Regions from separate parts of the Desulforapulum autotrophicum HRM2 genome, predicted to be linked through region 3. Evidence: riboswitches for the same ligand, from Rfam matches in the RefSeq annotation. Region 3 holds a riboswitch; each other region holds the start of a gene.
What was found. Region 3 has a riboswitch for cobalamin ahead of thiC (phosphomethylpyrimidine synthase ThiC). Riboswitches for the same ligand answer to the same signal wherever they lie in the genome.

Region 1 (2,170 bases), 1.1 Mb from region 3:
TGTCTTGACCGGACTTACGGTGATTCCAGCCCGAAATCCTTGCTCCAGTACCGTACCGATAGTTTGAAGAGTGCAATGATCGATCACAATGGAATCCCTCAGGTCGGGAAGGTTTTCCAGAAGGGCCAGAATTTCCCGGGTAACCCGTTGTTTATCCTTTCTGGGGGTATGAATGCCGATCACCTTGTCCCTGCCGATGATCTGTGGCGCCAGGGACATCTGGGCTGAAAAAATATCCTTTTCCCGGTTTGATGCCGTTTCAAGACCAATTTCCCCCATACCCAGACATAGCTTGTCGTCAATATTCTCCATGATCAGGTCAGCAACGGCTCCGGTCTTCAGATCGGGGGGGATGTTGCGGGGGTGCACGCCTGAAAGATAAAAACAGGGCAGGCCGGTAGAATTAAGGTGGTGAATGGTTTCTCTCTGAAGTGCAAGGGCCCGATGGAGATCCGCCGTCGTGTCGATATGTTTTGCAAAGGCCCAGGATACAGCCAGACAATGAACTTTTTTGATCCATTGGATGCGATCCGGGTCGCTTTTCTGCACAAGATCAAGGTGCATGTGGCTGTCGACAAAATTGATGTGGTTCAGGTTCACGTGATGATGCTCCAATTTTAATGTTTCAATAGGGTTTATGCCTATCTCAGTTCGGTGAAATATTCAACCTGAAATCCTGCACCATATTTGTGGAATTATTTACATCTGAGCCCCTTAATCAAACTGCGTATTGACAAATTCGCCTGTCATCACGTATACTTTTCGACATTGCCAGGGTGCCTGCCGCCCCCAAAATGAATTTAAGCATAAGGGGGGCCAGGGATAAAAGGAAAAACGGTGAAATTCCGTTGCATACCAGCCGTTGCCGTGACCGGGGACAAGGCCTGCATGATGCCACTTTTTTAATTTGGTTCCTTACCAAAACGAAAGGGGAAGGCGCAGGTCAGAGAATGATCCGTCAGCCGGAAAGCCTGCCCGGGCAAAAGACCAAGGGATATCCGCTGGAATAAGATCCTGTTGAATACTATTTTCAGGAGGAGACTTATGTCCGTTGATACAGATAAAGCCTTTGGTGTGATCATCACCCGCCTTATCAATAAAAAAAATATCACCCGTGATCAGGCCCATGAAGCCTTTCTCACCGTTCTCAACAACGCCACAACAGAGCTTCAGCAGGGGGCATTCTTATCCGCACTGACCGCCAAGGGAGAAACCGCTGAAGAAGTGGCCGGTGCCTGGCAGGCCATTTATGAACTGGACACCACCAAGGTGAACCTGGACCTGGCCGTGGCTGAAAACTCAGGCACGGGCATGGATACCTTTAAAACCTTTAATATCAGTACGGCAGCAGCCATCATTGCTGCAGCCGGAAAAGTGCCCATGGCCCGCCACGGGGCACGGGCCATCACCTCTGTCTGTGGCACCGTTGATATGGCAGAGGCCCTGGGGGTTGATGTGGAATGTACGGCCGACACCGTGGCCCAAAGCATAAAATCCGCTGGCCTGGGATTATTCAACGGCATGAGTCCCCATATCCATCCCAATGCCCTGGGACGAATTCTGTCACAAATTTTTTTCGGTTCTACCCTGAACATTGCCGCCTCCCTTGCCAATCCTGCCCTTCCTGCCATTGGCGTCAGGGGGGTCTATGCCAGGCAGATGATTATGCCCGTGGCAGAGGTGATGGCCCAGATCGGATACCACAGCGCCATTGTCCTTTACGGAGAAGTGGCGGGCGCAGGCCTTGGCATGGATGAGGCATCCGTTTGCGGGCCCACCCATTGTGCGCGGATCCAGACCGACGGTGATACGGGAAAACGTGAAATATCTGAATTCACCATTGACCCGGTATCCCTGGGATTATCGACCCCAAACTATGAGGATTTGAGACCAGAACTTGAACTTGGAAAAGAGATCCGGCGGTTTGCAGGCCTCATTGCCAATAGGGAAAACGGGGCCAGAAAAGATGCCACCCTCCTCAATGCCGGCTTGATTTTCCTGGCTGCGGGTAAGGTTGACAACCTGGACCAGGGTATACAGAAGGCCGCTGTCCTCCTTGAAAGCGGCAAGGCCTTTGACACCCTGGAAAATTGGGTGACCGCCCAGAACACAGATTCTGAAAAAGGGCTGGAAAAACTTTATTCCCTGGTTTGACTTAGCCTCGTCAAGG
Region 2 (2,170 bases), 110 kb from region 3:
CACCAATGTTGATAAGTGATTTTAACGCATCTGGATATGAGGTACCGAAACTTGCAAGCACAATGGCTTTTTTCTGGGATTCCGAGGCAGAAGCAACAGACGTCAATGCGAGCAAAACAACCAATGAGAAAATAAAACAACCGATTTTCTTAATCATTTTTAAACTTTTCCTTTAAAAAAGAGACCCTGATGCTCAACACAATTCATATCTGCCCGCCTAAATAAAAATCATTTCAAACACGTACCAGGTCATAAAAATAAAAATTCCCTGCCTTGAAATCAAGGCAGGGAATCCCGTATTGAAACCCCTGATGTGATCAGGGGATCCTTTTTCCCATAAATAAACGATCCGTCCCATTCCCGGTCCATGGAAATAGAGACAACTCTCAAGGCAGGTCTTCTGACTTTCGGATCATCCTATACGCATGAACTTCATGCAAACCGCGCCTTCCCATTTTTTAAAAAAACAGTGGCAATTTGCGGTTTTCGTCCCCGATTACAGCGACGGGCTCGTTCCTGAATTCCACAGGATTCCCATTTTAAGCTGTTGAGCACCTTAAAAGCGGGCTGCAAAAAAACGCTGCCCTTTCTACGATTGATAGTAATAAGAGCAAAGTTGTTTTTTTGTCAATAAAAATATGACTGATATTTTCTTGACACCCTTCTGTCTCCTTGATACTTGAATCGGTGAATCAGGTACCCATTTAAAATGCATGGGTAAAAAGGGAATCCGGTTTAATTCCGGAACGGGCCCGCCGCTGTATACGGGGACGAACGCCAGAGAATGCCACTGTGGAGCGCCATGGGAAGGCCTGGCAAGTAGAATGATCCAAAGTCAGAAGACCTGCCTGATTCACAGGGATGAGATACCCATGGTAACGGGATCCATCAGTGATCATAAGGACAGAAAGGGAAGCCCTTGATCGATACCCATCGGTTAGGGGCTTTTTATATTGAACGTCCCGGCCACTTGAATTTTTTATATTTTTTTTAATCCGATTGCTTTTAAAGGAGGCAGAAGAATGAAAAGAAACATGGTGTGTCTGGCAGGTTTGTTACTGTGCCTGTCCATTGCCCAGACGGCAATGGCCGAAGAAAGAAGTATGGACATGGACGAGATGGTCGTCTCGGCCACCCGTACAGAAATATCCCTGGATAAAGTAGGCGGAAACAGCGTCACGGTCATCACATCCGACGAAATCCAGGCAAAGCACCTGAACAGTGTGGCAGAATTACTGAAAACAGTACCAGGTATCAGCCTGGTTTCCAGCGGTGGTCCCGGCACAGCGACCTCTGTGTTCACCCGGGGGGCTGACTCAAAGAACACATTGATACTCATTGACGGCATCATGATCAACGATGTTTCCGGGGCTAGCAGGGGGGCGGATATTGGCAATATCAATGTGGACAACATCGAACGGATCGAAGTTATTCGTGGGGCCATGAGCGTCATGTACGGCAGTAATGCCACCGCCGGTGTCATCAACATCATCACCCAGAAAGGAAAGAAAGCACCTTCTGCGTCGGCAAAATTTGAAGCAGGCTCCTATGGCACATGGAAGGCTGGAGCCAGCGCCGCGGGTGCAACAGACAAGGTCAACTTTGCCATTTCAGCATCAAAGACCCGGATCGACGGTTACTCCGTTGCCAACGATGCGAACAACGATATTCCCCAGGGGACAAGCACCGACGAAGATGACGGGTACGAGAACATGACCCTGTCCGCCAATGCAGGTGTTTCCATCACAGACGATTTTAACATCAGCGCAGTCCTGCGCCATATTGACTCGGACGTGGACACGGATGCATACAACTGGGGCGGCTATGCTGAAGATGGTGATGCCAATACCGACTCCAGGCAGACCTTCGGCAAGGTAGACATCAACAATAGATTTTTCAATAACTTTCTGACTTCAAAGCTCACCTGGCAGATGAGTCAGCAGGATAGAGATTATTTTGAAGACGGTGACAAAACATCCACCTACGATGGTGACACTCAAACCGTTTCATGGCAGGGGGACTTAAACTTTAATTCCCACGTACTCTCCATTGGTGCATCCTACTATGAAGAGAGCATGGAATCAGAGTCCTTTGGAACCTGGGCGTCAAAGTTTGATGAAAAAACAGTGGATACCAAAAGCTACTGGATCCAGGATCAATTCCTTGCCGT
Region 3 (2,170 bases):
GGTCCCTCCATCCTCGGGCGCACGGCTGGCCCTTGTTTTTCGGGCAATGTCAGGAAAGAGCAGGTGCTGTTCAAGGTCGTCCCATCGCATGTCCCGCCTTGCCATGGATGCCAGACGCTCATTTTCCCTGCGGTCTGGATATTTGGCAATGTCTCCGATGCGGACGGCAAGCTTTGTGGCCCTGACCCCTTCTCTTACATCTGCCTCGGTGGGAAGGGCCAGATGTTCGGCAGGGGTGATGTAGCAGATGAGATCTGCCCCGTGCCAGGTGGAGGAGGCAGCACCTATGGCTGAGGTAATATGGTCGTATCCTGCACCCGTATCTGCCGGAATGGGACCGAGCACATAGTAGGGGGCGTTGCCGCTCATGCGTTTTTCAAGTATGATATTGGCCTGGATTTCGTCCAGGGGAACATGGCCCGGTCCTTCGACCATCATCTGGCATCCCTGTTCCCGGCCAAGCTCTGCAAGTTCACAGTTGATTATCATTTCGGCCATCTGGGCCCGATCGTGGCTGTCGTGGATGGCACCGGCCCGGATGCCGTTGCCAAGGGAGAGGACGGCATCGTATTTTTTCATCAGCGTACATACCCGGTCAAACTGCTCGTAAAGGGGATTCTCTTTGCCGGTTGCATCCATCCACGCCACCATAAAGGTGCCGCCCTTGGAGGCCAGTCCCCCGTACCTGAAACCCTGTTTTCTGAGTCGTTCGATGGTGTACTGGTTGATGCCGCAGTGGATGGCCATGAAACTCAACCCGTCGCTGAGTTGACGTTCAATCAGGTCAAAGAGAAATTCCGGGTCAAGCTTTGAGGGATCGTTATATTTTCGGCCTGTCTCCTTGAACGCCTGGTAAAGGGGAACGTTTCCAACGGGGAGATTGACGGCCTTGAGCACCTCCTGGCGAACCTTGTCCAGGTTGCCGCCGGCGGAAAGCTCCATAAGGGTGTCTGCCCCTTCCTCTTCAATGGCAATGGCTTTTTGTACCTCATTTTCGATGCTGCAGATATCTGACGAGGTGCCGATGGAGGCATTGATCTTTGTTCTGAGTCCGGTGCCGATGCCGACCACTTTTTGATTGGTTCTGTTGGGATTGCAGGGAATGACAATCTCGCCTGCGGCCACCCGGGTGCGAATGATTTCAGGGTTGAAATTTTCGTCTGCTGCCACTTGTTCCATTTGCCTGGAGATGATCCCGTCCCTGGCAAGTTCTATCTGTGTTTTCATTAAAAGCTCCTTTTTCCAAGGGTTCCGGCAAAAAAAATCCCGGAACCGACAGGTGTCAGCCCTGGGATTTACCATCTCTCCTGGGTAAGGTTATTTTTCCATACAGCAGGTCTTCTGACTTGCGGATCAACCCGATTGATGCGCCTTCCCAAAGCATTTTAAAACATACTTCAGTGGCCTTGTGCAAAAACCGGTACTCGCTTACAGCGGCGGGACCGTCCCGGAATTTCACCGGGTTCCCTTGAATGCCCTTTGGGGCAAGCATTATGGAAAACAAATTTTGAAGACCATTATCATTAAATCTGGGGTCTTGTCAATACGGTAAATCAACTGATAAATGACAGATATGTCTGTTTCCATGTTATTCTATAATATTGATACCGGCTGGGTTACACCTTGTAAAAGAATTTGACACCTGGCATACAAAATTTGAGGCCGTTCGCCCTTATTTTTTTTAACCTGTTGAAATATTAATGGATTAAAAAGAAATGATTATACGTTGGCTTGTAAATTGCTTTACGGAAGGTTTGTTTTGCGGTAAGTGTTGCCGCATTTGAAATTAAATTTAAACATAAGGAGTTCATTATATGGAAAGACTTGATGCTATTTTTTCACCACAATCTATTGCCGTTGTCGGTGCTTCGGCAACACCGGGAAAGGTTGGGCATGATATTTTTGCCAATATTCTCAAGGGGGGGTATACTGGAATGCTGTTTCCCGTAAACCCGGGATCCAAATCCATACTCTGTGTAAGGGCATATAATACGATTATGGACATAGAGGATCCTGTGGAACTGGCGATTATTATTCTTCCTCCCAAACTGGCCCTGACATCCGTGGCCCAGGCCATTGAAAAAGGAGTCAAGGGCATCGTCATCGTCAGCGCCGGTTTTCGTGAAGTGGGCGGAGAAGGTGCGGAGATGGAAGACAAACTCATCGCCAT

Region 1: another riboswitch for cobalamin. It lies ahead of trpD (anthranilate phosphoribosyltransferase); the one in region 3 lies ahead of thiC (phosphomethylpyrimidine synthase ThiC).
Region 2: another riboswitch for cobalamin. It lies ahead of HRM2_RS03750 (TonB-dependent receptor plug domain-containing protein); the one in region 3 lies ahead of thiC (phosphomethylpyrimidine synthase ThiC).

The regions. Positions count from the first base shown of each region.
Region 1 is NC_012108.1:1,838,690-1,840,859, forward strand. Features, by position in the region: gene HRM2_RS25070 (TatD family hydrolase) at 1-615, opposite strand, end outside; cobalamin riboswitch at 758-993, shown strand; gene trpD (anthranilate phosphoribosyltransferase) at 1,045-2,154, shown strand.
Region 2 is NC_012108.1:869,117-871,286, reverse strand. Features, by position in the region: gene HRM2_RS03755 (sirohydrochlorin cobaltochelatase) at 1-157, opposite strand, end outside; cobalamin riboswitch at 374-574, opposite strand; cobalamin riboswitch at 678-866, shown strand; gene HRM2_RS03750 (TonB-dependent receptor plug domain-containing protein) at 1,023-2,170, shown strand, end outside.
Region 3 is NC_012108.1:757,814-759,983, forward strand. Features, by position in the region: gene thiC (phosphomethylpyrimidine synthase ThiC) at 1-1,227, opposite strand, end outside; cobalamin riboswitch at 1,315-1,509, opposite strand; gene HRM2_RS03285 (acetate--CoA ligase family protein) at 1,815-2,170, shown strand, end outside.